2 regions of the Lysinibacillus sp. FSL P4-0201 genome follow, and region 1 is predicted to be linked to the other one. Evidence: riboswitches for the same ligand, from Rfam matches in the RefSeq annotation. Region 1 holds a riboswitch; the other holds the start of a gene.
What was found. A riboswitch is a leader RNA that binds a small molecule or an ion and turns the genes downstream of it on or off. The one in region 1 is predicted to bind cyclic di-GMP.
Positions count from the first base shown of each region.

Region 2: another riboswitch for cyclic di-GMP. It lies ahead of MKY76_RS20370 (HAMP domain-containing methyl-accepting chemotaxis protein); the one in region 1 lies ahead of MKY76_RS14655 (amidase).

Region 1 is NZ_CP151995.1:2,906,215-2,922,006, forward strand. Features, by position in the region: gene MKY76_RS14625 (LysE family transporter) at 1-397, opposite strand, end outside; gene MKY76_RS14630 (hypothetical protein) at 500-1,228, opposite strand; gene MKY76_RS14635 (methyl-accepting chemotaxis protein) at 1,334-3,046, opposite strand; gene MKY76_RS14640 (hypothetical protein) at 3,249-3,455, shown strand; gene MKY76_RS14645 (saccharopine dehydrogenase family protein) at 3,905-5,134, shown strand; gene nspC (carboxynorspermidine decarboxylase) at 5,131-6,270, shown strand; gene MKY76_RS14655 (amidase) at 6,316-7,197, opposite strand; cyclic di-GMP riboswitch class I at 7,241-7,332, opposite strand; gene MKY76_RS14660 (CheW domain-containing protein) at 7,470-7,958, opposite strand; gene MKY76_RS14665 (M20/M25/M40 family metallo-hydrolase) at 7,982-9,097, opposite strand; gene MKY76_RS14670 (hypothetical protein) at 9,232-10,185, opposite strand; gene MKY76_RS14675 (acyl-CoA carboxylase subunit beta) at 10,292-11,839, opposite strand; gene mce (methylmalonyl-CoA epimerase) at 11,845-12,258, opposite strand; gene prli42 (stressosome-associated protein Prli42) at 12,384-12,479, shown strand; gene MKY76_RS14690 (aromatic acid exporter family protein) at 12,502-13,512, opposite strand; gene MKY76_RS14695 (BrxA/BrxB family bacilliredoxin) at 13,665-14,105, opposite strand; gene meaB (methylmalonyl Co-A mutase-associated GTPase MeaB) at 14,267-15,364, opposite strand; gene scpA (methylmalonyl-CoA mutase) at 15,364-15,792, opposite strand, start outside.
Region 2 is NZ_CP151995.1:4,028,048-4,043,839, forward strand. Features, by position in the region: gene MKY76_RS20360 (sodium:solute symporter family protein) at 1-690, opposite strand, end outside; gene MKY76_RS20365 (SDR family oxidoreductase) at 712-1,464, opposite strand; gene MKY76_RS20370 (HAMP domain-containing methyl-accepting chemotaxis protein) at 1,454-3,205, opposite strand; cyclic di-GMP riboswitch class I at 3,311-3,396, opposite strand; gene MKY76_RS20375 (hypothetical protein) at 3,600-3,794, opposite strand; gene MKY76_RS20380 (DUF1456 family protein) at 3,936-4,430, opposite strand; gene MKY76_RS20385 (alpha/beta-type small acid-soluble spore protein) at 4,616-4,819, shown strand; gene MKY76_RS20390 (MFS transporter) at 4,890-6,086, opposite strand; gene MKY76_RS20395 (trypsin-like peptidase domain-containing protein) at 6,389-7,726, opposite strand; gene MKY76_RS20400 (general stress protein) at 8,018-8,338, shown strand; gene MKY76_RS20405 (zf-HC2 domain-containing protein) at 8,564-9,223, opposite strand; gene MKY76_RS20410 (RNA polymerase sigma factor) at 9,210-9,704, opposite strand; gene MKY76_RS20415 (tRNA-dihydrouridine synthase) at 9,969-10,937, opposite strand; gene MKY76_RS20420 (bile acid:sodium symporter family protein) at 11,245-12,228, opposite strand; gene MKY76_RS20425 (FAD-linked oxidase C-terminal domain-containing protein) at 12,240-13,625, opposite strand; gene MKY76_RS20430 (FadR/GntR family transcriptional regulator) at 13,852-14,577, shown strand; gene rlmD (23S rRNA (uracil(1939)-C(5))-methyltransferase RlmD) at 14,799-15,792, opposite strand, start outside.

The DNA of each region.
Region 1 (15,792 bases):
CCACACCAAATACGTTGACCCAAAAAACAAGATTACCAGGCGAAATGGCCACTAGTAAGCCGTTAAAATAAGAGGCAAAAAACGATTTGGTTACTTTTTCTCCTGCCAATGTAATATCATGGTCAGCGTTCTTGATAGAATCATAGCCTAACAAGAATAAAAAGCCCGCTCCAATAATCCACATAGGTAGTTGAATTAAAGGCATAGCCAAGATGGAAGCTAGTCCCATATACAAAGCAAAAACCAATACAATATCAATGGTCATGCCACCAAGTCCAACTGCCCAGCCGTGCATAAAACCATTTTTGAGTCCTTGCTTTGTCATTTCTACTGTAATAGCTCCTACAGGCATGGCAATGGCAAGTCCTACCAATACATACGCTACATATAAACTCAAAAAAACACTTCTTTCATGTCATCGATAAGCTTCATACGTCCGTTTATGGTTTCACTATAGCATAATTATACTTGGAAGGAAATAATTATTAATAGATACCTGTTAGAGCATTTGCTTTTTCCATTGCGCTAACAAATCTTTTGACTTCTCCAAATCCAATTTCAATGTGACCTGCTTAGCTGTACAACGTTTTTTAGCTTTCTCCCATGCTTCTTCCAAGGCAGGTAAATAGCTTAAATTTTTTGTCGCTGCTACTAGCTGGAAAAATATATTACCTTGAATATAGTGCCAACGAGGATTCATTCCATCTAGGAGTATTGCTTCTTCAATCAGTCTTAATGCCAAATAAGGGCTACCTTCGTGACGATTTAAAAACTGTGCAAATGCTCCCCAATACAATGCCTTATTAGGCTGCAATTTGATTGCCTCCGCATACTGTACTGATGCCTTATCCTGTTCTTTTGCAAGGACATAATATTCTGCCATTGTATAGTAGGCGTTCGCCTGCGCTTCTATAGGTCCTGCTAATAATTCATCGACCACTTTACCAAATTGCTCATCATCCTGACTACCTATATAAGCTGCGAGAACATCTCGTTCTGGATACGAACCATCTGTACGTTCCACACTTTGCTTTGCTTTGTCATCAGTAGGCTGAGGCATATTTGCATACCCATTTGCCTCTAGCATTGCCACATGCTGCTGAATGACTTGATAAACCTCTTCTGCGATCGCTGTATCATTGCCCAATATTTCTTTAGCTAGTTGATAACTTTCCTTTACTTGACCACTCAAAAATAAGTCATTAACTTGTTGAACTTGCTCGTTCATTTGTTTTACCACCATTAAAATCCTCACCTTCGCAAAAGAAAAATCTTATTGCTAGTTTACCATTTAAGTAGTATAAGCAAAAGCCAACATGTCCTAATCTTTCTATTATTCTTTTAATTTAAACGCCTTTACATGCTGTTCGAGTGTGTGTGCCATGTGATTTGTTTCATTAGAGCCATGTGCCACCTCATCAATGCTTGCAGTTGTTTGCTGTGCTGCGACAGTAATCATATTCATCGTTTCTTCTATATCACGAATAGATTCTGTTAATTGTTGAATCATCTGCACAATACGTGTAGATTTTTCGTTTTCAGCGGTCATAGCATTAGAAATGGTAATCATTTCTTCTACTGTTGCAGCCACTGCTGTAGAAATATTTCCTAAAGATTGTGCGGTTAGACGTACTGTCTCTGTTCCTTTTTCAATATATTGCGTATTATCATTCGTAGATGACATGACCTGCTGCACATGCTTCATTATATCCTGAATAAGCTGTTCAACTTGCAATACCTCTTGATTAGATTGCTCAGCAAGCTTCCGTACTTCCTCAGCAACAATAGCAAAGCCTTTGCCATGCTCCCCTGCTCTAGCCGCTTCAATGGAAGCATTCAGTGCTAGCAAATTTGTTTGTGATGCGATGTTTGCAATAGACGTTGTAATCGTTTGAATTTTGGTTGCAGATGTAACCAAGTTTTCTACTGTTTGTTGTACCTCACCCGATCCGCTGTGGATTAATGCCATATCATTGCTTATATCTTTTGCTAGTCGCTCACCCTCTGTTGCTAATTCCATCGTTTGTCTAGCATTATCAGCACTGTTATTGGTATTGCTTTGAATCATTTGAAGGTCCTGCGCTAAAGAAGTAAGAACATCTGTCGCATTTTCAGCATGGTGCATCCCTGCCGTCACGGCACTTGTTACCTCTTCGATATTATTAGCGACACCTTGAATGGTATTGCTCATATCGTTCAGGGTGGAAGCGGTTTCATCTGCGTTATTCGTTAAAGTGTTAGAAGTGGAACGCATCGTCATAATCATATTTTGTAAATTAGCTGTCATTCGATTTAATGTATTCGCTAAATCCGCTACTTCATCTTTACTGTTAATTTTTGTTTCAGGTACAGCTAAATTACCATTGGCAATTTCTTTCGCCTGCTGAATCAGCACACTAATCGGTCTTACTTTACGACGAATTAAAAAGCCTGTAATGATGGAAGCAATTAGCATAGGGAAAATACTAATTAAAATCCCATTTCGTACAACATCCCATGTTCGCTCCTTCACGATATTAGCATCAAAGTCGATGACACTAATGGCAATAATTTCTTTACTGGAATCATGGTCTTTAAAAATAGGGGCATAGCCAGATAAACGGTCCATTCCTGCATAGGTATAAGGCTGTGAGTATGTTGGATGCTTATGCGTAAGCAACATATCAATAGCTTCTTTATCTAAATAAAATTGATCACCAGGGGCATAACCTTTTTCAGCCAAATGATCATCAAGCGCTAATAATGTGCCATCCAACGATAAAATATATTGTGTTTGGAAAATATCTTTATGACCTGTTGTCCAGTTCAAATCGTTCCCAATGCTTTCCTGTACAGCCTTGTCGCCTTGAATGGCCTTGTCCAATTGTTGCGGATTGATCAAACCTGTCGTAATATTGGCACAGCCATAGGCCTCAACACCAGCAGCATCATAAAGTTTATTGTAAGCAGTTATGTATGTAGCGAACGAAGTAATCCCTAGCATCACCACTAAAATACCAGCGATAATCGTCCCAAGTTGAAAAGTTAATGAATTGCGTAATTTCACGATCCATCCTCTCCCCTTTCTTGTAATAATCTATGAATATTCCTTTTGTGTTTCATCATACTACAAAAAGATGTATTAAAAAAGCATCTTTAATTATTCTAGTAAGATAAAAACATTGGAAAAAGTTCTGAATTGTGCGATAATTGAAGTTAATTATCTTAAATCCTGAGCATTACCAATTCATCTAATAGGAGGGCTTGCTATGAATAAACGCTTTCATCTAGTATCGATTGTTACAGGCAACTTGTTAACAATAGGGGCCATTTTTATTTATGCCATGCAAAGTCAAGTGGGAGTAGCCCTCAGTACGTATGCTCTTGTGATGGGTTTTTTTAGTACTTTGCTTGTGGTTTTCTTCTATATATGGGGGGAAGAAAAACAACAAGTATCCAATCGTTTTCTGAAATAATATGCATCATTTTCCAGTACACAGATACCTGTAGCACGTTTAATGTGGTTCCTTCCCTTTCTATATGTAGAGGGATTTTTTTATGTAAAGTTAGTAGAAATGATTTAGTAGTTGGTATCAAATCGTCAATCGGTAGAGATACTATGTCAAAACATTCATTTAGAAAAATATTTACTTGATGTCGTAGTATCTTGGATGAATTGTGATATAACTTCACCAATTATTTAGGTCTATACAACAGCAATTTTCCTCTATTTTTACTAAAATGGCGTTGTAGATTTATTCATGATTCCCTTCTTTTCCGAGGCATTCCCCTCCTTATACGTCTAATTGTTGTAGAAAAATAAAATTTTTTGTAGAAAATTTTAAAACAATGATTGAGTAGTATATCAATTTTCTGTATAATCAGCTTGTTTGACAATACTTTATATGAACTTGGGGGTAGACAATTGGGTAAAGCATTGATTATCGGAGCTGGCGGAGTTGCCAGTGTTGTGGTACACAAGTGTGTTCAAAATTCGGACGTATTTGAGGAAATTTGTATCGCAAGTAGAACTGTTTCAAAATGTGACGCTCTAAAAGAAAAACTAGATGGCGGAAAAACAAAAATTCATACTGCACAGGTAGACGCAGACAATACAGAAGAGGTTATTGAGCTTATTAAAGCTTTCGGACCAGATGTAGTGATTAACGTGGCTCTACCTTATCAGGACTTAACGATTATGGATGCTTGCTTAGCGACAGGTGTGCACTATGTGGATACTGCAAACTACGAGCCACCTGAAACGGCAAAATTTGAATATAAATGGCAATGGGCTTATAAAGAGAAGTTTGAAAAAGCTGGCTTAACTGCATTACTTGGAAGCGGTTTTGACCCAGGTGTAACAGGCGTTTTCACAGCTCATGCACAAAAACATGAATTTGATGAAATCCACTATATCGATATCGTGGATGCCAATGCGGGAGATCATGGATATCATTTCGCAACAAACTTCAACCCAGAAATTAACATTCGTGAAATTACAGCGAATGGTCGTTACTGGAAAGAAGGCGAGTGGATTGAAACTGCACCACTTGAGAAAAAAGAAGTGTATAACCTACCTGAAATCGGACCAAAAGATATTTACCTTCTATACCATGAAGAGCTTGAATCCCTTGCAAAAAATATCAAAGGTTTAAAACAAATCCGCTTCTGGATGACGTTCTCTGAAAAATACTTAACACACTTAAAAGTGTTAGAAAACGTAGGTATGACATCAATTGAGCCAATCGAATTCGAAGGGCAAATGATTCAACCAATCCATTTCCTTAAAGCGGTATTACCAGATCCAGCTTCACTTGGACCACGTACAAAAGGTAAAACAAACATCGGTTGTATCATTCGCGGTCTAAAAGATGGCAAAGAAAAAACGTACTATGTGTACAACGTATGTGACCACGAAGAGTGCTACAACGAGGTTGGTTCACAAGCGATTTCTTACACAACTGGCGTACCAGCTATGATCGGTGCAATGCTTGTGATGAACGGTGAATGGCGTAAACCAGGTGTATGGAATGTGGAAGATTTCAATCCAGATCCATTCATGGATGCACTAAATAAATGGGGTCTACCGTGGCAAGAAAGCCATAACCCAGAATTATTAGACCTTGATTTAGATGCAAAGGAATTAAGCCGATGAAACCAATTGATTTTTCAAAAGTTCCATCCCCTTCTTATGTAGTGGATGAGCGATTATTAACAAAGAATCTTGAGCTTTTAAAATCAATTCAAGATCGAACAGGCTGCCGCATTTTATTAGCCCTTAAAGGCTTCTCTATGCATTCAACATTCCCACTAGTAGGGGAATATTTAGCGGGCATTACATCTAGCTCACTGCATGAGGCACGTCTTGGCTATGAAAAAATGGGCAAAGAAGTTCACGTTTATGCACCTGCTTATATTGAGCATGAAATGGACGAGCTTCTAGGCTATGTGGACCACATCGTATTTAACTCATTTAACCAATGGGCTCAGTTCAAGGATAAAGTTAAATCTGCTGGTAAAACAATTGAATGTGGTATTCGTGTGAATCCTGAATACTCTGAAATTGAAACAGCTCTTTATGATCCTTGTTACACAAACTCTCGCCTTGGTACAACATTGGCTAACTTTGATAAATCACAGCTTGATGGTATCGATGGCTTACACTTCCATGCGATGTGTGAACAAAATTCTGATACATTAGAGCGTATTATTGAAGTAGTTGAGGAAAAATTTGGTGATGTTTTACACCAAATGAAATGGTTAAACTTCGGTGGCGGTCACCATATTACACGTGATGATTATGATGTAGAAAAACTTGTGAACATCATTAATTATATTCAAGAAAAGTATAACCTGCTTGTTTATCTTGAGCCAGGTGAAGCAGTAGCCCTTAATACAGGCTATTTAGTAGCAACGGTGCTAGATATTCAAGAAAATGGAATGGATCTTGCTATTTTAGATACATCAGCAACATGTCACATGCCTGATGTACTTGAAATGCCTTACCGTCCAATGATTATTGGTTCTGGACAAGCAAATGAATTAGCACACACATATCGCTTAGGCGGACTAACATGTCTAGCTGGTGATGTGATTGGCGATTATTCGTTTGAACAGCCATTAAAACCAGGTGATCGTCTTGTATTCACAGATATGGCTCATTATTCAATGGTGAAAAACCATATGTTTAACGGTGTCAACTTACCATCTATCGTTTCTTATAATGATGAAGAAGGTATTAAAGTCATTCGTGAATTTAAATTCGAGGACTACAGTGGTCGACTGTCCTAATACCAATAGAAAAGCCCTTCCAGTTTAACACTGGAAGGACTTTTTTTATGGACGCATGGTCATCCAATTCTCCACATAATGAATGGCTACTCCATGAAAAGCATCGTTATTTGAAAAATGTTGCTGAACAAGTATAAGCTGTTCATTCATAAAGGCTTCTCCATTATCATAAAAAGTAATATTTTCCCCTTCCTCTGAAGCGCCTGTTTCTACACCAATTACAATTGATTTATTCACAGTGGAAGCATAAGCGATTTCATGTTCTACAATAGAGATAATATCTTTTGCAGCATCACGATAGGCCATGATCGTCACACTATCCACATGGTCAATGACCCAATCAGCTAATAACCCTTTTCCAAATTGGTTATTATACTGAACTTCATCAAACCAAAATGGCATATCTACTTCTAAAGTAAGTTGTAACTGACTTGCTTTCTCACTTGCTTTCATTATTAGTGTTTGATAGGATTCTATCGTTTGTGCTTGATGTAAGCTCCATTCACTATTTAAATAAGGTTCTACATCAAGATGAACCCCAGAAAATTGCTCAGATTCAGTTGAATTCTCATTATATGTATGTAACCAATTAAACAATTCGTCTTGGCTTCGACTACCCTCAGCTGAAACCCAGCTTGCAGCACCATCCAATGCATAAATGCGAATACCTCTGTGAGAAGCGTTACTAATAAAATGCTTATAGTCATTGCTCGCTATGCCTTGATCGATTTGCAGATAAACTTTATTGACATCGTTATGTTCTAAAAATAATAATATTTTTTCTTGGTCATCAATGATGAGGGATGTATCCCACAGCCAAGTAGCCTTTTCCTGTATAGACATGGCATCAACCTTTCCACTTGATAAAGCTAATGAACTAATCATGATGACGATTAGTGCGGTCCATACTTTTAATTGTCTCTTCATACGAACTAACTCCATTCTACTCGCCACGGCTCCTAGAACAGAACCTGGCAACCTGACAATCTTGCACTGAAATTATAGTGTTTAGACTCATGGCTTTGCGTCCCTCCCTTTCGGTGAAGTTTGCCTTTTTCAGTTTTTTCTTAATCATTATCATACGCGGTTAGTAATTGTTTGTCTGTAGGTATAATGCATAATTGTCACATGTATGATCAGGTAAAAACGACAAAATACAGGTTAAATTTACTATTCAAACATAAAAAAACGTAGAGTACTTAAGCCTCTACGTTTTCCTTTTCATTTTCAAGCATTTTGTGTAAATAATCGATAATTTCTCGAATGCCCTCTAATGAATTAACCAGTATTTTTGGATCAACATATGTTATCATTCGATTTTCAAGATTAGCTACCGCAGTAAAATAGCGTGTTTTACTATAATTGACTAGACCCAATTGCTGAAGTACTGATTCATCGAAATCAAGAATTTCACGTGCTTCTGTAACAAGTAATCCATAATTAACAACATCTGTATTCAACACAATGATACGAGCAGTTGCTGTATTCGATGAACGATTGTACAGTATGCGTTCAAAATCAAGAACAGGTACAAGCTCACCGCGAATTCTTGTAAAGCCTAGAAGATAGTTAGGTAAATGAGGAATAGGTGTTACTTGCTCTAATTTTTCAATTGAAATCGCTTGCTCCACAGGTACAGCATACTCCTCTGTCCCACAAGCAAAAACGACTGCTTTGACACTTTCCATAGGGTCACATCCTTATTCGACTGTTAGTTTTTCGCCGATTCTTTGACGATTTCTACTAGTAAATCTGCTAATTTTTCAAGTTCTTCTACTGGTATTTTTTCATTTGTTGTATGGATATCCTCGTATCCAACAGATAAATTAACTGTAGGAATACCAAAGCCTGCGATGACGTTTGCATCTGAGCCTCCACCAGAAATGCCTAGTGTCGGTGTACGATCAATATTGCGTGCAGCAGCCATAGCTACCTGAACTACTTTATCAGATTCCGTTACACGGAAGCCTGGATACATTAGCTTCACTTCTACCTCTGCACGTGCGCCTAAAGAAGCAGCTACTTGTTCAAACGTATCTTGCATATGCTTTGTTTGCGCATCCAATTTAGCTTTGTCTATAGAGCGTGCTTCTGCAAGGATTGTCACTTCGTCACAAACAATATTCGTCGCTTGTCCACCTTCAAAACGCCCAATATTCGCTGTTGTTTCTTCATCTAAACGACCTAGTTTCATTTGAGCAATGCATTTTGATGCGACTGTTATGGCAGAAATGCCCTTTTCAGGAGCAACCCCTGCATGTGCCGTTTTTCCAATAATCTTTGTGAAAATTTTCGCTTGGAATGGTGCTGCTGTCACGATACCACCAACTTTGCCATCGCTATCAACCGCAAATCCATATTTTGCTTTAATGTTAGCTGGATCTAACTCTTTAGCGCCAACAAGGCCACTTTCTTCACCAGCCGTAATAATAAATTCAATATCGCCATGTGCAATATTTTGCTCTTTCAAACGTTTGACCATCTCAAATAGAGCAGCTAGTCCTGCTTTATCATCGGCACCTAAAATCGTCGTACCATCTGATACGATATAGCCATCTTCACGTAAAGACGGTTTGATGCCTTTTCCTGGAACGACAGTATCCATATGAGAAGTGAAATAGATTGGCTCTACATCCAATGTGCCTTTTAATGTGGCAATAATATTACCTGCCCCATGTCCATTACGCGTATGTGCATCGTCTTGAATCACTGAAAATCCAAGTGCAGTTAACTTATCTACAAGAATTGGTGCTATTAGTTGTTCATGTTTTGTTTCCGAATCAATTTGTACGAGCTCAAAAAACTCTTCTACTAAACGACTTGTCATGTTGTAAAACTCCCTTAGTTTACGTGTATTTCCACGTTATAGTATATGTATCATTTTAGCACAACGTCAGAAGAGTTGAAATCATTGAACAATACTACCAAAATAAAAAGTCTGAGAAAAATCTCAGACTTTCCCTAGTCATTGAAAATAAGCTCTTTTTCTTTTTCTAATGATTGTAGGTAGTTGACAGCTTTATTATGTTTATCCTGTAAGCGCCAAATCGTATTATGTACATCATCTTGAACACGCGAGACCTGTTCCCTTGCTGTCGAGATTTTAGAATGAACAGACCATGCTGAAAAAATATCATCAAAAAAGTAATCAGCAAACTTAACAAACCCATCTGTTTCAATATGCAGCGATTTCGTAGACATTTCATGAACATCTAATAATTCATTATGAAACCGTTGTAACGCAATTTGAGCACTATGTAAATAGTTTTCAGACTGATCGAGTGCATCATGCTTTAAGTGCGTAGCAATCAGCCCACCGCCAAAAAATGTATCCCATGTGGAATATCCATTGGCCGAATGTAATGAAGCTGCTGCTTGCCCTAGCCTTGTAAGAGCTACTTCTCCCGCTTCCTCCGCCTCTTTAATTTCTCTAATGAGCTGCTTTGTTAGCATTTCCTCATGTGCTAAATGCTCTAGCCTTTCTGCTTGGGCAGCATCATGAATCTGTAAATATTTCTTCTTTTTAAGGTAGACCTGTTGAAGTGATTGCTGTAGCGCATTTTCATCAATCTGGGCAAGCTGATTCATCACTTGCACGTTGTCCTCTGCTAAATCATTTTGCATTTTCTTTGCTTCATTCAGCTTTAATTCAAGTACTGCCGCCTTATCAATTTTTTCTGCCCTCAGTTCATCTTGCTGCCCTGTCCACGTACGAATCATATTCATAAACGAGAAACCATCCAATTTATCAAGTTTGGATCGAATTTGGTGGAGTGCTGCTGTATGAGTGTCTATTTCCTGTTGTGTATGTTTAATTTGCCCATCAATTAACTGATTTTGTTCGTTTAATCTAGATGCTTTTCTAAGTTGTGCATGAATCTTTTCTTGCTCTGTTTGTAATTGCTGCCATTCCATTCATCTCAACTCCTCATATCTATCAGTACGGATGACATACAAAAATGTTTCACTTTTTGGCAATGAAAAACCTAGCAACTTTTGAGCTGCTAGGCTTGTATGACTATTATAGAGGAATATTACCGTGCTTTTTCTCTGGACGTGTTTCATGTTTGTTTGACAGCATATCAAGTCCTTGAATCAGCTTGATACGTGTATCTCGTGGATCGATTACGTCGTCTACCATACCGCGAGATGCTGCAACATATGGGTTAGCAAATTTCTCTTTATATTCTTCGATTTTTGCTGCACGAGTTGCTTCTGGGTCATCTGATTTTGCAATTTCACGGGCAAAAATGATGTTAGCTGCGCCAGCAGCACCCATAACAGCAATTTCAGCATTTGGCCATGCAAATACAAGGTCAGCACCAATTGATTTAGAGTTTAAGGCAACGTAAGCGCCTCCATAAGCTTTACGTAAAATCACTGTAATTTTTGGAACAGTCGCTTCTGAGTAAGCATAAAGAATTTTCGCACCATGACGAATAATACCACCATGTTCTTGTTTAACACCTGGGAAGAAGCCAGAAACGTCTTCAAATGTGATGATTGGGATATTGTATGCATCACAAGTACGAATGAAACGAGCAGCTTTATCAGAAGAATCGATATCTAAGCCACCAGCAAGAACTTTTGGTTGGTTACAAACAAGTCCAACTGATTCGCCAGCAATACGTGCAAAACCGACTACTACGTTTTTAGCAAACTCTGCATGTACTTCCATGAACGAACCTTCATCCACTACTTGCTCAACAACTTTACGTACATCATATGGACGTGTTGTTTCGATTGGTACTGTATCTACGATTTCTGGACGGTAGTCATCCCCTTCAGGTCTAGCTTGACGAGGTGCCTTTTCTTTATTGTTTTGTGGTAAGTAGCTTAATAGTTTTTTAATTTCATCAATCGCTGCCTCTTCAGAAGGAGCACGGAAATGAGCATTCCCACTGACCGCATTATTTACTTTCGAACCACCTAAATCTTCAGCAGAAATTTTCTCTCCTGTTACCGTTTCGATTACTTTAGGTCCTGTAATGAACATTTGAGATGTCTTATCCACCATTAGAATAAAGTCAGTAATAGCTGGAGAATAAACAGCTCCACCAGCACAAGGTCCCATAATCACAGAGATTTGTGGAATCACACCAGAATAAATGGCATTTCGGTAGAAGATATGACCATAGCCATCTAATGAAAGAACACCCTCTTGAATACGTGCACCGCCTGAGTCATTGATGCCGATAAATGGTGTACCATTTTTAGCAGCTAGATCCATCACTGTTGCCATTTTTTTCGCATGCATTTCACCAAGCGCCCCACCAAACACTGTGAAATCTTGAGAGAATAAGTATACTGGACGTCCGTTAATTTTACCGAATCCAGTTACGACACCATCACCAGGTCCCTCCATTTTTTCCATGCCGAAGTCTACTGTACGATGTGTAATAAATGGGTTGATTTCGAAAAATGTACCTTCGTCTAGCAACAAGTCTATACGCTCACGAGCAGTAAGTTTCCCCTTCTCATGCTGCTTATCGATGCGATCATAGCCACCACCAAGTTCAATTACCGTTTTACGGTCATACAAGTCATTGATTTTGTCGAACATATCCATACTAATCACTTATCCCCTTTTCCACTTTTATCACATAATTCATATAACACCCCAAATGAGGATTTAGGATGCATAAACGCAACCTCTGCCCCTCCAGCACCTGGCCCTGGCTCTTCGGATAAGAGACGTACACCTTTTTCACGAAGCTCTGCCATTCGTTCACGAATTCCCGTCACACCAAACGCAACATGATGAATTCCTTCTCCACGTTTTTCAATAAAACCATGGATGGCACTTTTATCACTCATTGGTTCTAATAGCTCGATTTTCACGTTCCCTGCATCGATAAATGCCACACGAACCTGTTGAGATTCTACTTCTTCCACTTTCATCAACTTTAAGCCCAAAGTTTCTGTATAATATGTAATGCGTTCATCAAGATCGCGCACTGCAATCCCAATATGGTCTACTTTCTCCATGGTGACATCTCCTTCTGTTATGGTACATACTCTATTTTACAGACTTTTTTGTCAAAACTCTACTACTTGAGAAATTTTTCAGATTTGCTAAACTATTTATAAGAAAAGAAGGAGCGAACGAGCATATGAGTAATAAAAAATTTCAAAAAGTCGTTATTTATAGTATGATCGCAATTATGCTAATCTCATCTCTAGCATTCGGATTATCTATGATAATTTAAGGCAAAGCACGAGGCGTCCACACTACTGTGGGCGCTCTTTTTTAGCCTTTAACCCTTTAAATGACTGCTTTATTTCTAAATACCTGTCCATTTCCTCTATAAACTGATAGAGGGCTGCCTGAGCGATAAATTGCTCGTGGCTTTGTGGTAAAGGAAGCTGAGAAAAATCGCGCTTAACATGTTCGAGTTTTTCGCGATACTGACTAGCCGTATTCCCCGAATGAACATGCTCACCTAGGTCTTGTAAAAAATCTGCCACAATTTCAGCCTCTTGTACTATAACAGGTAATGTCGTCACTTTGGGTAGCACTCTTTCGATAATTTCTAGCTGCTGCTCTCGCATATCGAAATATACATAGTAATCATTTTTACGTCTTGTAAAATGGTTTTGAACATCTTTAAACGCTAATGATTTTGCCTCTTCTAGTGCTTTGATTGCATCGATAATTTCTTGGCCGTTCCACAACGTATCTCCTTGCCGTAAATAGCTGGCAATTTCTAAAAAAATCTTACTATATAGCTCCTCTATTTTGACTCTGTAGTAATTTAATTCCTTTTGAATGTCTGGCATATACATATTAATGGCAATCCCTGTTCCATAACCGATAGCCATCAACGCTAATTCATTATAAACAAGTGTTAATGAATAACCTTCAGCAGCGTAAATATGCATAATAATCACGACACTGGAGATAAATCCATCCGCAACCTTTAAAGATACAATAGTAGGAATAAAGAGTATAAGCATGCCTGCTAGTGTAAGTGGATGATAAGCAAATAACTCAAAGCTTACAAAGGCAAAAAGCATTGCTACAATACTTGCAACCAATCGTGTATAGGCTGCATAAATGGATTTCTTTTTTGTTGGCTGCACACATAATATGGTTAGAATACCAGCAGATGCATATGAGGCTAAATCAAAATACTGTGCAATGGCAATAGCGATGGCCGCACCAATTGCTGTTTTTAAAGTTCGATAGCCGATTGAAAACTTCTTCAGGCCGACTGCCTCCCATCCTTTAGTACTCTTCACTCATTCAGCTAATTATTTAGCCAATATTACAAAAATTTTAATAATAATGAAACTACCTATACATGAGGATCAGTAGGAAGCCTACATAGATAGCATGATCTATGAGGCTTTTCTACTTGATTGAAAATGATTTTTCTTATGCAAGAATAGACTTAAAGCTCGTCACAATATTCTTCAAAGTTTGCTTGTAAATTTGTCACAACTGACATTGGGTCATGCCCTTCAATTTCATAGCGTCCCACTTCTGCGACAACTTGTCCGTCTTTTAATAGAACGAATGATGGTGATGAAGGTAGATGATCTTCTCCAAAATGGTAACGCGCTGCTGCAGTTGCCTCTTTATCTTGCCCTGCAAACACTGTTACTAAATGGTCTGGACGTTTATCATAATGAACGCATTGTGCTGCTGCTGGACGAGCGATACCACCCGCACAACCACACACTGAGTTCACCATTACTAATGTTGTACCTGGACGAGCAAACGCCTCTTCTACAGCTTCTGGTGTTGTTAATTGTTCATAACCAGCTGCCTCAATTTCAGCACGTGCTGTTTTTAAAATTTCCTGCATAAATAAATCGTAATCCATATTCATATAGCGATAGCTCCTTTCAAGTTCGCGCCAATTTAGTTATATTTCAGATAGTAGATTTTTGACGCTTATCCATCTCTTATCATAGCAGTTTGCAAGCAATTTGTGCACCTACTTGCTCAACACATTTCAGTTGAAATTACTACGATTTCAATAAGACTCGTTTACTTGTCTTCCTGCTCCTCGCTAAATAAACGATCCACACCTTGTGTAACTGTCAACTGTCCACTTAAAATTTGACGTTCAAGCTGTTGTACTTGTGCTTTACGTTGCGGGTTTCCATAAAAGATATCTATTAAATGATCGGTAATCATCGATTGGAACCATTCTTTTGTTTGTTGCTGGCGTCGGGTAGCCCAATAGTGATTTGCTTCTACGATTTGCTTGAATTCCCCAATTGTTTCCCAAACCTTATCAAGTCCTCGATTTTCTAGTGAACTAACAGGCATGGCAGTTGACATCCAACCAGGTGTAGCAGGCTGTAAAAAGTGCAAAATTTGTTTGTACTCTGCAACCGTTTTTTTAGCTAGACGTACATTATCACCATCCGCCTTATGCACGACAATTGCATCTGCTAATTCCATAATGCCTTTTTTCATGCCCTGCAATTCATCCCCCGCTCCTGTTAAAACAAGAAGCAGGAAGAAGTCAACCATGCCACGGACATAGGTTTCACTTTGTCCAACACCCACTGTTTCAATTAAAATCACATCATAGCCTGCTGCCTCACAAACTAACATGGTTTCTCGTGTCTTTTTGTGAACACCCCCTAGGGTACCTGCCGATGGCGATGGACGCACAAATGCACTAGGCTTCTTAACGAGCTCTTCCATACGCGTTTTATCGCCAAGTATACTTCCTCCCGATAGAGAAGAACTTGGATCAATGGCAAGAACAGCAACTCGTTTCCCCATATCACAAAGCATAGTACCGAAAGCCTCTATGAATGAGCTTTTTCCTGCCCCAGGCACACCTGTTATGCCAATTCGGATACTATTGCCTGTATGTGGAAGAAGCTCCTGCAATAGTTCTTGTGCCTGTACTTTATGGGTAGCGTTTGAACTTTCAATGAGGGTAATGGCTTTTGATAAATGTGTGCGAGAGCCCGCACGTACTTGTTGTGCAAGCTCTCCTACATTTAGAGTGTCTGCCTTTTTCTTTCGGAACTTTTTGGGTGTACCATATTGCATCCCGTCGTGAGTCGCCTCTACTCCGTCCATGACAAATAGCGCACTTTCTTCCATTCCTTTATTTTTGTCCATTATTCAGACACTTCCTCATAGCCTAAACGTTTGTAGATTTCTTCAATAATTTTTTGTGCGGATACAGGAATCACTGTACCTGGTCCGAAAATGGCTACTGCACCAGCATTATAAAGGAAATCATAATCTTGTGCTGGTATAACACCACCCACAATAATGATAATATCTTCACGACCTAGTTTTTCAAGCTCAGCTATCAATTCAGGCACTAATGTTTTATGTCCTGCTGCTAGTGAAGACACACCAATAACATGAACATCATTTTCAACAGCCATTTGAGCAGCCTCAGCAGGCGTCATAAATAATGGAGAAATATCTACGTCAAAGCCTAAATCTGCATAACCAGTTGCGACAACCTTTGCACCACGGTCATGTCCATCTTGTCCCATTTTAGCAACTAAAATACGCGGACGACGACCTTCATTTTC
Region 2 (15,792 bases), 1.1 Mb from region 1:
TAGTACAAGATACAAAGTCCAGAATTCTGCTCCTGCCTTCTCAAATAATGTACTGATATTCCACCACTCGGGATTAAATGTAACGTCTGGATAGTAAAACAAAATAAAAATGGTAATACCCAAAATACCTGCCACTGCAAGCGCACCTTGTACGATTTCAGTATAGGCTACTGCCCATAAACCACCAATAACTGAATAAATAGCCGTTAGCGATACAAATAGAAGCGCCGCAGGTATAAAATCAATTTGCAACAATTGCTGAATAATATACGTTCCACCAACTGTTAACGCCGCTGCATTAAAAACTCCAAAAGCAATTGCCATAACAACCCCTGTATAGGCTCCTAGCTTTTTACTGCCATAGCGTAAACCGTAGTAATCTGCTAATGTCCAGCCCTTTAAACGTCGTAATGGCTTTGTCCAAATGAGTGCTCCAAGAATCATACAAGTCCCTAAACCACCCATTGTTGCCGAACCTTCAAAGCCACCACTTGTATAGCCAGAGCCTACCGCTGCAAAAAAGAAGGGAGCTGCTAATAATGCAGCAACTAAACTACCCGTTACAACGGATAAAGGCATGCTCCAGCCAGCAACAATTAAATCCTCGGCTGTGTTGACACGCTTATAGCCTTTATAGCCAATATAATAGATAAATAATAAGTATAAGCAAAAGATAATAATATTTAACATTATTTACTCCTTCGTTTTCCATTAACCGTTCATTACGACCCCACCATTTGGCGTTAAAATTTGGCCTGTATAGAAGTCAGCATGATTAGAGGCTAAAAACAATACACTTTTCGCAATTTCTTCTGGTTGTGCTAAACGTTTTAATGGATATTTTGCGGATTCTTCCTCCACATAGTTATCGCCAAACTCTTGTAGAATGTCCGTAAATGTTCCACTAGGAGCAACTGCATTGACAAGTATAGAAGGTGCTAATTCTCTTGCTAAAGCTTTTGTAAAAGCATTAATAGCACCCTTTGCAGCTGAATAATGCGTGAATTCTTCACAACCCAAGCTACCAATATCAGATGAAATATTGATGATTTTTCCTGTATTACGTTCCTTCATTCTTTTAGCTGCTTCACGGCAATTATAGAAACAGCCATATAAATGAACTTTAATCATACGATCCCACTGCTCATCCGTTAAATCTGTAATGCTGGAACCCTGTGCAAATCCAGCGTTATTTACAAGAATATCAAGATTTCCGAGATGCTCGTCCATAAATTGATGCATCGCTTGTACTTCTTGAGAGTTAGAAACATCTGCGTGGAATATTAAAGCTTTCACACCCAACTTTTCTGCTTCTGCACGTACAGCTTCTGCCTCTTGCTCATCCCCAATATAATTAATTAAAATATTGGCTCCATGTTGCGCAAAGCCTAAAGCAATTGCTTTACCGATTCCTTTACTAGAGCCTGTAATTAAAACATTTTTTCCTGTAAAATTAATGTCCATTATGATCATTCTCCAATTTGAATTTTGCCACTAGACCTTGCAGCTCTTCTGCTGTTTTGCCCAGTGATGAAGAGGCATCCTTTACTTCCTGCATGGTAGATAATTGCTCTTGTGTAGAATTCGAGACATTTGAAGAGAACTCTGCTGACTGCTCTGCAGATTGTTTAATATTATTAACAGATGCCGCCACTTCTTCTGAGGATGCAGAAATTTGTTGTGAGGCTGCTGAAATTTCACGTATTTGGCTAGCTACTTCTTCTGAGGAAGTAAGAATTTCTTTAAAGATTTCGCCTACTTCATTGGTAAATGCCATCCCTACCTTAACATCCTCTTTACCTTTCTCCATAACCGTGATAGAAGCGTTTGAATCAGACTGAATAGAACTAATTAAATTGTAAATTTCTGTTGCTGATTGAGAGGATTGTTCAGCTAAGCGTCTCACTTCATCCGCAACAACGGCAAAGCCTTTACCGTGTTCACCTGCTCGTGCCGCTTCGATCGCAGCATTTAAAGCTAATAGATTTGTTTGATCAGCTATAGCAGTAATTAAGCTAACAATTTCACTTATTTTTTTAGTATTAACATGTAGTCCATTAATGGTTGTCCCTATTTGTTCAACAGAATCATTAATTAACTCCATTTGAGCAATAACTTGTTGTACAACTTCATTGCCTCGTTCAGAAGCCTGTGATGCTGAAATAGAGGATTCCGCAGCTACATTTGCAGAATCAGCAATTTGCTGAATACCTGTTGCAGTTTCTTCCATAGCAGCAGCTGTTTCCTCTGTCATGGTCATCGAGGCCTCAGCATTTTGTGTAATTTGATTCATGTCTAGTGCAATATTTGTTGAGCTGTTATAAGTTTCACCAGCATGTACCGTTAATTGATTGGCTGCTGAAGAAACGTGATTGGATGTATTGCGTATGTTTAAAATAATATGTTGCAAATTAGCCACCATTGTACGAATGGATTCAGATAATTTACCAATTTCATCCTTCGATGTCTCTAAATCCACATCTATTAATTCACCATTTGCCACTTGATTGGCAACGTTCACTACTTTTTTCAGTGGCTTTAATAGTCGATCTATAATTATGTAAACTAAAACTAATAAAATTAAAATGCCGATAATGGCAATGACAATTTGCTTAATCACACTTGTTTTAATAATCGTATTGATATAATCAGCGGAGTAATCAATCCCTAATAGGGCAATCAGTTGGCCATTATCATCTTTAATAGGACTAAAAACCGTTCTCCAAGAACCAAAAGGATCCTCGAATATATCAGTTACCTCTGTACTATTATTTTCAATAGCTAATTTTGCTGTTTCTACATGTTCATCCGCTAAATCAGTAAAAATTTCACCGGCTTCATATACTTCATTTAGATTAGAGGTATAGCCAATTGGATTGACGCCACCCTCATCCTTGACATCCCAAATATAACTCCAGCTCATAATACCTTGCTGGTCCTGAATCATATCAAGTTGCTTTTGGATCTTTGTAAACTTTGCGTTTGTTTCCCCTTTTTCGGACAGCAAATCTTTTACTTCATCACTGTCTAAGTTCATAGCTGTTAATAAACCAACACTTTTTAATTCTTGCTCCAAATCCACATTCATCCGATTATTCAATTCACTAATACTTTGCGTCGTAATAATAGCGATAAGCAGTAATACAACGATAGAGACTGTTAGTAAAAGCTTATTTTTTAATGATGTGTTTTTTAACAACTTCATTTCCCCTTTTCCTCCTTTGAACTTTACTTGCAAAAAAATGCCTATTTCAAAAGAAATAGGCATAAAAGAACAAAAACTAGAATGAGAATGATACAACTAGCACTCTTTTGCAACTCAGCCGCCATAGCATTTATTGCCTTAGACCTGTAGCTTTGCGTCTTTACTTTTCAGTAAATTTGCCTATATTTCCCTACCAAAATTAACACAGTAGGTAAAAGTAGTCAATGCTCTCTACTTAAAACATACATATTTTATACTAGCTGTTCCTTCATTAATAATTATATAAATTACTTAATTATGATTCATCTATTGAACAAAATAAAAACAGCTACAACCTCAATTAGCGTTGTAGCTGTCCACTTTCAATTCACTTACCCCTAAGTGTTTGAATAAATTATACGTTTTGTGTGACAAGTAATACGGATGGTATAAAGGATAACGCAAACATAGCGATATACCATACGGAAGTACGACGTAATGAAAAGCGTACTTTTTTTCGTTCCGCATAAAAAATATCTAACATAACTGCAACAATAAAAGGCATTGTAATACATGCAATAGCTACTAATAAGATGTCAAAATAAATCATACAAGCACCCCTTTGTCTGTGAACATTTTTCATCTTTTTTGTGAACATTTTGTGATAATTTTATTGTACACATTTTCGTCACAAATTGTCAACGAGTTTTAAAGAAAAAAATGGCACTTTATGATTGATATCCATTGTGCATTATGCTCTATATTTATATGTTAGGCCCCTTAAAAAATTTCGTACGAATGAATCGCCACACTCTTTATAATTACGATGACTTGGATTTCTTAAAATAGCACCTAATTCACCTTTTGTAACTTTAATGCCGCCGTCATATAAAATCTCAAGCATCTCCTCAGTTGTTAAAGCTAAAGCAATTTTTACTTTCTTTAGCAGCATATTATTTGGGCTTTCTTTACCTGACACAGGTAAAGGTCCAACAGCCTGTCCTTCTCTTGGTTTCTGAGGCCCACGTTTAAAAGTAATTAATCCATTTAAAAATGCCTCTAACATTTTATTATTACATTTGATGTATTCCTCTGGCGCTTCTTCCTCATCATTAATCTTAATCAGCATATTTAATACTTCTTCCTTTGAATAATCCATGCCACCAAGTTTAAAAATTTCTACCATATCTACATTTTTTATATCGAACGCATAGCGTAAACGAATTAAGATATCATTATTTGTCATTATATGTTCCTCCTTTAATTAACCTTATATAGTAAAGAGCCAGGCTTAATTATAACAGAGAGTTTGCTGATTATTGCTAGCTTTCCACAAGTTGTTGTTGTTAGCAAATAGCGTGTGCATTTCCTACTTTTTAAATGTATGAAAAATTTAATCGCAACCATTCTAAGGTCAAGGAGGTGAGAACAATGGCTAACAATAACCGCAGTTCAAATAAACTTCTAGTACCTGGAGTACATGAGGCTGTCAATCAAATGAAATATGAAATTGCACAAGAGTTTGGCGTTCAGCTTGGGCCAGAAGCATCTTCTCGCGCAAATGGTTCAGTTGGAGGAGAGATTACAAAACGCCTTGTTGAAATCGCTGAAAAACGTTCAAAAGGTTTATTATAATTAAATACTAATAAGAAAAGAACGAATCCCATTTACATAATTGGAATTCGTTCTTTCGTGCTCTATAAAATTATGCTGTTTGCAATTCCTTCCCTGAGCTCTTAAGCGTTAGCATAACGATAAAGGAAATACAATACAGTGCTGCTAAGTAAATCATCACGACAGTCATATCGTAGCTTTGTAAAATAAAGCCTACAAAGATTGGTGAAAACCCACCTATAGCTCGTCCAAAGTTAAAAATGGTGTTTGTTGCTGTACTGCGAATGTGTACTGGATAAAAGCTACTAATTAATGCACCATACCCTGCAAACATTCCATTAGAGAAGAATCCTACAACCGCACCGCCTACTAATATCGCTACTGCACCTGTTGCAAACGAGTAAAAGAATACAGCACATGCAGAGGCTACTAAAAATATCCCGAATGTTCGCTTTGCACCAAAACGATCCATAAATCTGCCAAACGTCAGCATTCCAATGATCATGCCAACTGCGGTACTAATTGTCCACAATGCTGAGCTTGAAACCGATAAACCTTGCGATTTCTGTAACATCGAAGGTAGCCAAATCATTAGACCATTATAGCCTGCGATTTGAACAGTAGCCATTAGAATTAGGGAGAGTGTTGTCATGGTGATACGAGGTGAAGCAAATAATTGTGCTAATTTCCCGTTCTCTTGCTTATTATTTTGTTGTTTCTGCGCTGCTAACCATTCTGGTGATTCATCAATATTTTTACGTACGATAAAGGCGAAAATAACTGGTAGTAATCCTACAAAGAATAATGCACGCCACCCTAAAGTTGGTAAAATAATAGCACTTAATAAAGCGGCTAAAATTACTCCATATTGTGCACCTACACTGACATAAGAGGATGCTCTGCCTTGTTTATTCTTTGGCCAAGCCTCCGCCACAAGCGCCATCCCAATACCATATTCTCCGCCAGCACCTAAACCAGCGATAAATCTATAAACATAAACTTGTTCAATACTTGTTGCTACTCCTGTTAAGGCCGTTCCGATGGCAAACAAAATAATCGTATACGTAAACACTTTTACTCGACCATATTTATCTGCTAATACTCCGAAAATAATACCACCCAGTAGCATCCCAATATTCGTGATGGATGAAATCAATCCACCTGTTGCAAGATCAATATTAAATTCTGCAATAATCATTGTCATAGCAAAGGAAATAAACATAATGTCCATTCCTTCTAGCGTTAGCCCCGCCACTGAAGCAACCACGGTTTTTTTACGATAATCCATTCTTTTTAGCCTCCATTTTCTAGTTGTCGATCTCTTTTAGTGAATGGATTATAGCTGTCTTGTCCATTCTCTTTTGAAGCCTCACGGGACTTCCTTTAAAAGAGGAGTACGGAACAATAATAAAAGCCCTTCCGTCACAGAGGACAAAAGGGCATGACAAAGCAAAGATATTAGCTTAAAAATATCACATAGCCCTTTTCAGCCTCTCTGGACCGTATTAAAGGATTTATATATCGTTCATTTATACCGTTCTACATTCTATAAGATTACTGAAGAAAAAGCAATGGTCGAATAGTGGAAATTCAACACGGTATTTCTATAAAGTTTTGAGCAAACTGATAAATTAGATTGGCAGGTACAGCCAAATTAAGGTTTTGACCATCATCGAAGCCTGCTGTAATCAGACCAACCAATCGCCCATGCATATCCAATAAAGCACCACCTGAACTGCCATTTGATATAGCGGCTGTGAATTGAATCATAGACATTTGCCGAATATCACGAAAACCCGAAACAATCCCATCAGAAACTGAGTTAAACAATCCTAACGGACTGCCAATCGCCACAATTTTTTGCCCTCGAACTAATTGTCCATCCATTTTTACAGGTAAAGGATGGCTTATTCTGTCTACCTTCAAAATAGCCAAATCATGCATATCATGATATTTCACAAATTGATGGGTAATATACTCGTTGGTATCATTTTCATAGAGCACAGAATAATATTTTCCACCACCTACAACATGCAGGTTTGTTAAAATATATCCATCTTGGTGGAGAATGACACCAGAGCCATAGCATAAAACCTTGTCATCCTCCCCGAAGGTCTTAATCATCACAACAGATGTGGCTAAGGAGGCTAATTGCTCATAGCTCCACTCCTCTGTCGCATTCGTTTTTTGAGCAAAAATGTTCAATTGTCTTGAAGTACTTTCAATAGGCAATGTTATTTCTTTTTCATAGAAATGACGACACATATGTATGGTAGATGACGCTTCTATTATAGGGTACAAATTGGCAATATCTCCTTTGGGATTCATGTAACAAATATCGCACCCCAGTGACGATAAGAAATATAAAAATAGTAATTCATGCTGCGTAATGTCACCTATAAAAACAATTTTGGGGGACGTTGAATTTTCCCCCGAAAAAATTTGTGGTAAATAATAATCCATCCAATACAAAAATTTAACTGCAAAATTTTTTAACAACGTTTCATTAGGATAAGGCTGATTTTCTTTAAATAGTTGAATCATCTGTTTAAAGCTTAGCTTTTTTGTCCATTCAAGCTGATCACTCGCTAATTTACTGCACAAAGATAGCTTATACAGTAATTGCGGGTTTTCAGCAGCAGTCTGCCACATTCTCCAACTTTCCGACAATCTATCTACATCTTCCTTATTACGAATGACCTCAAGCTTATGCAGTCGTAAATAATAAATGCTTTGCTTGGAGAAATACTCCTCCATTTTTAGAATCTCATCTTTATAAAAATCTACAGAATCAGGTATACCGATATATCGTAGAAAAACAACTTCCTTCGTAAGAGAATGTTTGTTGTGATTAATTTGCATAAACTCCTGAAAAGTATTTGCTGATTTATTGTATTTAATTTTTAACGGTCTAGTTGTCACAATCATCTTCATACAACTCCTATAAGCTCTTCATTACATATAATGGTACTTATATACAATTCTCTGATGTTGCTCTAAATCCTCTATTGATGCAAACAAAAAAGCCCGACTCTATAAAGAATTGGACGTAGCTTTGGAATAAAGATTTAGAATAACAACTTCCGTTTTTTCTATTTGTTCATTATTATTCCATTAGTTGTTGATGCCACTCTAACATAATTAAACACAAAAAAGATGTTTTATTCATTCAATATAGTGGAATAGATTGAATGTGAACATATATAGGAGGGATCAATAATGACAGTCAAATTGACAGTAGAAAACGTAGTACAGGCGAAACAAGAAGTGGAGAAATTAGAAGCGCAAGGATATCTTCGAGATAACATTTACATCTTTGCGCACTATGAAGAACGTGAAGATGATATTAACGAAGCACTCGGGACAGAAGAAGCTGGCATTAGCGAGCAAGGGTTCCTGACTTCTATGAAGAACCTGTTGAATTCCCGTGGAGATGAACTCCGCAACAAGTTAGCTTCTGTCGGATTAAGTGAATCGGAAGCTGCTCAATTCGAGAAGGAACTGGATACAGGTAAATTGGTCATAGTTGCCAATAAGTAAAAACAAACCCGGGAATCCAATCCCGGGTTTGTTTCATTTTTACACCTTCGTCTCTGTATTCAAGATAGCCTTTCAACTATTGTCAATGATCTGCTCGAGGAAATTTTCTTCTTCTTCATTAAAGAGTCTTCTTTAACAATATGGTCCTATTCATAAAGAACGATAATTTTCCTTATTACGGAAAAGCACCCGATAATGGAATAACTAAATATGATTTCCATCAGATTATTTCTCCCAAATTAATACTGCACGTTCTAAAACTGAATCCCAAGAATCCTTTCCTCCAGGAACCATCTCTTCTGAATCAAATTCCACATAATATACCGCATCGTTATTTCCACTTTCAGGTAGAACAAAGGTATCTTCTTGTCCAAGCCTCTTTTCATCATCAATCAGGTTTCTCGAAGGCGAATCAGCCACTGTTTTTGTATAATAAATAAAACTCACAATCTTTTTCTCTCCATCAATTTCAATTCCCATAGGAAACGTTCCGTGAACACCTGCACGGCTTTTGCCATAATATCGGGAAACCAACTGATGATCATTTTGTCTTTCGATTTTGATCAAATCTTCCGAATAAGAAATAACCGTTTCATAATAGAAAACAGACAAATAGGTCCCTAATAAAATAAGTGCCGTTATGAAAACCGAAGTAATGGAAATGATCACTTTTTTCTTACGCCATTTTTTACTGATCTCTTTAAATTGAAAAGCCTTATTTTCTGCCGGGATATAAAGTTCCTGTTTCATGGTTTCATATTCTTTTTGACATTTTTCACAATGCTGTAAATGTTCGTCTACCATTTCTTTTGTATCTTCACTAACTACCTCATCAACATACAGAGGTAAAACATCTTGAATAATTGTGCATTTAATCTCTTTCATAATTCATCGCCTCCATATACTCGATAATTTGTTTTCTCGCTCTGTAAAAGGTAACCCTTGCCCACCCTGCACTTTTTCCAAAAAGACGTCCTATCTTTTCAAAAGGTAATTCTCCAAAAGTACGTAATGAAAAGACCTCCTTATATGGCTCATTCATCGAGTGAAGAAACTGATGAACCATGAAGGCATCTTCTTCATTCATCAAATGCTTTACAATTTGCACTTCCATACTTGATTCTTCTACTGCACCTGAATCTACTTGTCGTTTCTTTCTTTTGTAGTGTGAGAAATATGTATTTTTCGCAATTGTAAAAAACCATGCTCGAATATCCTTAGAACCATCAAATTTTTTTATTGCTTTTAATGCCTTAAAAAATGCTTCTTGTGTTATTTCCTCGGCTATGCGCTCATCGTGACTTAATGATAGGATATATAAATAAACTTCTTTAAAGTATTCCTGATAGATTTCCTCAAAGTCCACCTATTTTCACCCCTTTCACTTATATAACTCTTAGAATTTAATTACGTTACAAAAATATGTTATTTTCGATTACCAATCTACAAATGATTCAGGGGCAATATTGTTATTTTCACAAACATAAAAACAAGAGCCCCCTAGCATCTGACAAAACCTCAATAGCGACAAATTGAAAGGAGCAAAGAAAGGGAAATCTCATCCTCAAATCTTTGCTCCTATTTCTACTGTTATTTACTTGACTTTATTGGTAGTTCCATCATTTCATTGTCATTCAATATTGTTTGATTCAAAGTTGTCCAGTAATACACGCACTTCATCCGTTGATTTTGTGTTCATCAATTGACTTCTTAATTCACCAGCTCCTCTGAATCCTTTGACATAAATTTTGAAGAAGCGATGAAGTCCTGTGATGGAACGTGGTAGTTCTTCCGCGTATTGATCTTGAAGATCGAGCTGCAGTCTTAAAAGATTAAGATACTCTTTACTGCTATGCTCTTTTGGCTCTTTTTCAAAAGCAAAAGGATTTTTAAAAATACCTCGTCCAATCATCACGCCATCAATCCCGTATTGTTCAGCTAGTTGGAGTCCCGTTTGACGGTCAGGAATATCTCCATTGATCGTCAGTAGCGTATTAGGTGCAATACGGTCACGAAGTTTTTTGATTTCCGGAATAAGCTCCCAATGCGCATCTACTAGGCTCATTTCCTTTCTTGTTCGTAGATGAATCGAAAGGTTCGCAATATCCTGCTTTAATATATGCGTTAGCCAATCCTCCCACTCATTTACATCCTTGTAGCCAAGCCGTGTTTTCACGCTAACAGGCAGTCCGCCCGCTTTTGCTGCTTGAATTAATTCTGCGGCCACATCTGGTCGGAGAATAAGGCCACTCCCCTTCCCTCTTGATGCTACATTCGGTACAGGGCAGCCCATGTTAATATCAATGCCTTTAAAACCTAGCTCTGCCATCCCAATACTCATTTCACGGAAATATTCGGGATTATCTCCCCAAATATGTGCCACCATTGGCTGCTCATCTTCTGTAAAGAGCAAACGACCGTGCACACTTTTCTTTCCCTCTGGATGACAGTAGCTATCCGAATTTGTAAACTCAGTAAAAAACACATCTGGTCGACCTGCTTCACTTACAACGTGACGAAAAACAACATCCGTTACATCTTCCATCGGTGCAAGCACAAAAAAAGGCCGTGGTAAATCGCGCCAAAAATTATCTATCATGTTAATTCCAAATCCTCTCACTATGGACATATTGATATATTTACCTCATTACCTAATAGAGGTAGAAGCATTATTTATCAAGAGCTAATGTAAAAATCAACAATGTTTATTTTAACGAAAATCAGTCCTAAATGGTATTTTAACAAACAAAAAAGTAGATGGTATAGATTATTTCTACCTCATCTACTTTTATTATACCTAATTTTCATTTCTATATTTTTTCGAATGGATCCATTTGTGAGGTGGATTTAAACAAAATAGATAATATGACTGCAATACTATCGGGTGGAACTCAAATATTTACTTTCTATATTTGAGTTCTGCCGTTATCTTCTTGCATCTGTTTATTATACTGTACCTCTGGTTTCTCTGGTTTTTTCGACCAATAGGTAGCGAGAATCGGACCAGAAATATTATGCCAAACAGCCCCAAGTACACTAGGTAGGGCCGCTAAGGGACCGAAGTGGGCAGTGGCTAACGCTACACCCAGACCAGAGTTCTGCATTCCAACTTCAATTGAAATAGCTCTTCGATTGCTTTCATCGAGGCCTAATACACGAGCTGTTATATAACCAAATAACAATCCGAATGCGTTATGAAGCACTACAGCTGCAAAAATAATGGAGCCTGCCGAAGCGATGGTATCGACATTACCAGCAACAACAGCAGATACAATAATCATAATAGCAACTACTGAAATAAGAGGAATCACATTAATACTTTTTTCTACGATTTGAGGAACAACTCTTCTGATAATAATCCCTAGGATAATAGGGATAATAATTACTTGAATAATTGAAGTAAACATTGCTATGGGATCAACTGGCATCCATTTACCTGCAAGCAATAATAGGATGAATGGTGTGGCAATTGGAGCTAATAATGTCGAAAAGGATGTCATTGTGATGGACAAAGGTACATTTCCTTTAGCTAAATACACCATGACGTTTGAAGCAGTTCCACCTGGTACAGATCCAAGAAGGACTAGCCCTGCAGCTAATTCTGCTGGCAAGTTCATTATATAAGCAATTAAAAAAGCGGAAAGTGGCATGATAACATATTGAGCACATACACCAATAATGACTGGTACTGGATTTGTTATAACCAATTTAAAGTCTACTGCTTTTAGCGTCAGACCCATGCCAAACATAACAATGCCTAGCAAAATCGTGATATACCCCCCAAATATTAAAAAGGGTTCTGGAGCTATAAAGGCAATAACAGCAATACAAATAACCCATATAGCAAAGTATTTACCAGCAATTGTACTAATCGTTTCTAAAATCTTCATATTTCCACTCCCTATATTTTTATTTTCAATATTTTATTTGGATTGAAAAGTGTGTCAGGGTCAAGTGCTTGTTTAATCTTTTCCATCACTAGAAGTGCTTTACCGTGTTCTTTCTCTTGATATTTCTGCTTACCAATGCCCACACCATGTTCTCCTGTGCAAGTTCCTCCTCGTTCTAGTGCATACATCACAATCAACTCATTTAATTCATCAGCTTTCTTTATTTCCTTTGGATCATTCATATCAATCATTAATAGTACATGGAAATTTCCATCACCAACATGTCCAACAACCCCACCTGTAAGCGCTAACATATCAAGTGCTTCTCTTGCATGTTCAATAGCCCCTGCTAACTCGGATATCGGTAAGCAAACATCGGTTACCATTAGTTTTTTTCCTGGATGTCCATGGACATAGGCGTAAGCTAAATTATGGCGAGCTTCCCATAGTTGATTTCGGGCTGCATTATCCATCTCAAATACAATATTTTTGCAATTATGAGCCGCTACAATCTCTTTCATAAATTCTACATCCTGCCTTAAGCCAGCCTCATTTCCCTCAAATTCCAAAAATAAGGTTGGTTGTTCCTCATAAGCTGTTTGACTATACAAGTTCACTTGTTTCATTGAAGGTTCATCTACAAGTTCAACTCTTGCAATGGGAATTGCCGCTTGTAGAATACTCACAACTCCTTCCACAGCATCATTCACTGTTTCGAAGGACGCTCTAGCAGCCATGACACATTCAGGAATACCATAAACTCTTAACGTCAACTCAGTAAAACAACCAAGTGTTCCCTCTGACCCAACAAATAGACCGTTTAAATGATAGCCCGATGAAGATTTCTCTGCTAAATTCCCTGTATGAATCACTGTTCCATCTGACAGAACAACCTCTAAATCTCGAACTTGATCGCGCATAGTTCCATATTTAACAGATGTTGTCCCACTAGCATTTGTTGCGGCCATTCCTCCAATTGTCGCATCTGCTCCTGGGTCTACGGAGAAAAATAATCCATATTTCTTTAACTCTTTATTCAATTGAGAACGTGTCACCCCTGGTTGAACTTTCACAAGAAAGTCCTTCTCTCTAACTTCTACTATTTTGTTCATGAGTGAAAAATCAATTGTTATCCCATGATTATAAGGAATCACATGTCCTTCTAAGCTTGTTCCTCTTCCAAATGGCACTATTGGTACTTTGTATTGATTTGCTATGTTCATTATCTTACTCACTTCTTCTGTCTTTGTCGGAAATACCACAATATCGGGTAGACAGGCACTATGATAGGATTCATCACTGCTATGCTGTTCTAAAATCGTTTGATTGATTGTCACTTCAATTTCTGGAAGAACACTTCGTAGGGCCATCACTAATTCTTCATTTGTAGTAATCATTTTTTTCCTTCCCCTTTTGCTCTCATAGTATTTGGATGATTTAATTAATAATTTTATATGTCATACCAATTTTCTACATTCTTAAAATTGGTCCAACCTTTTTACATTGTACTAAATATTCAGAAAATATCAACTATTAATTTTTTTCTTAAATTGATAAACATGCTGTATTTCTGTATGATTAAAGCGTTTATAGTACTATGCATTTAAGGTGGTGAGATAGGTAATGCCTCAACCAAAGAAAAAAGCGTATCAAGTAATTGTTGATCAAATAAAGGAATATTTTTTAAATGGTGAATTACAGCCTGGGGATAAACTCCCGACAGAAAGAGAATTAGCGAGTCGTTTTAATGTCAGTCGAACATCGGTAAGAGAGGCACTTCGAAAGCTTGAAATAAAGGGATTTATTGAAATTAAACAAGGCAGTGGTAGCTTTATTAAAACAGCAGAGTCTCATACTTTAGGTGAAGAACTTTCCTCTACAGTTATTAATACTGAAAAAAAATTAATTTATGAAATGTTGGAGCTTCGCCAAGCACTTGAAGTGGAGTGTGCCTTTTTAGCTTCACGACGAGCTACTTCTGTAGACTTAGAACGAATTAGCCAAGCATTAGACATGATGGATCAAGGTAAAAATGATGTAGAATTAGGAATTCAAGCAGACCTAAGTTTCCATCTTAATATTGTTCTCGCCTCACATAATTCAATATTTTTACAATTGTTTCAAACCCTTAGTGAGCATATGCAAGACACAATCCGAGCTACCCGCAGACAACGCTTGGAAGATTCGGAACGAATGCAAGAGACTATTGATGAACATAAAAAAATTTACTTAGCCATCGCCTCTGGAGATGCGAACCAAGCTAAGCAACTCATGGAAAACCATATCACGCAAATAAGACGAGAATTGACAGAGTCACTTTTAAGTCATATTGGAGAAAAAAACAATTAAAACTAGAGATACACAATTATATATAGTTTATAAGTGATGAGATGTTCTGAATGGTTTTTGTCAGTGGGAATTGGCTCAATTAGTGAATGTTACAGATGGAAGAAATTACATCGAAAAAAACTCGGATTCGTATTTGATCGAATCCGAGTTTTTATTGATTTTAACTAAATTCCGTCCTAAAACGGTAATTTTTATATTGTATAGATGAGTTTAGTAATGTGTTACACATTTAACTTAAGCCATGCCACGGCTTCACAATGTGTGGAGTGCGGGAACATATCCACTGGCTGGATTTCCTGCGTTTGATAGCCGCCATCCTCTAAAATGCGAAGATCGCGTGCTAGTGTGGCTGGGTTACAGGATACGTAGACCACTCGTTTTGGTCGTTGCTCTAGAATAGTAGTTAGCAGTGCTTCATCGCAGCCTTTGCGCGGTGGATCAACTACTAGTACGTCTGCTTCCTTGCCTTCTTTATACCATCTTGGGATAACTTCCTCTGCTGGGCCTGCCTCAAAATAAGTATTTGTAAAACCATTAAGCAGTGCGTTGCGTTTGGCATCTTCAATCGCTTGTGGGACAATTTCCACGCCCATGACAGCCTTTGCTTTTTGAGCAAGGAATAAAGAAATCGTACCAATTCCACAATACGCATCAATGACACGTTCATCTCCCTGTAAGTCAGCATAATCTAGTGCTTGCTTGTAGAGGACCTCTGTTTGCTCTGGGTTGACTTGATAGAAAGAACGAGCAGAGATTTCAAAACGTACATTACCGATAGTATCAATAATAACGTCTTTACCCCAAAGGTTGATTGTGTCATCACCAAAAATAACATTGGTTTTCTCACTATTCACATTTTGCATAATTGATGTAACGTTTGGCACTAGCTTTTGGATTACTGCAATAGCTGCCTCTTTTTGTGGGAACTTTTTCTTTTTCGTTACAAGGACAACCATGACTTCTCCTGTTGCTCGTGCTTTACGGATAACGACATGACGCAACATGCCTTCATGTGTATGCTCATTGTAAGAGCGAACACCTAACGTTGCTAATTCCTTTTTCAAGCCTGCAAGAATAGCATCTGCTTCTCCTGTTTGAATTAAACAGCGATCCATATCCACAATGCTATGCGTTTTTGTTTTATAAAAGCCTGCAATCGCTTGTCCTGCTTCATTTTCAGAGAAAGGAATTTGTGCTTTATTACGGTAGTGCCAA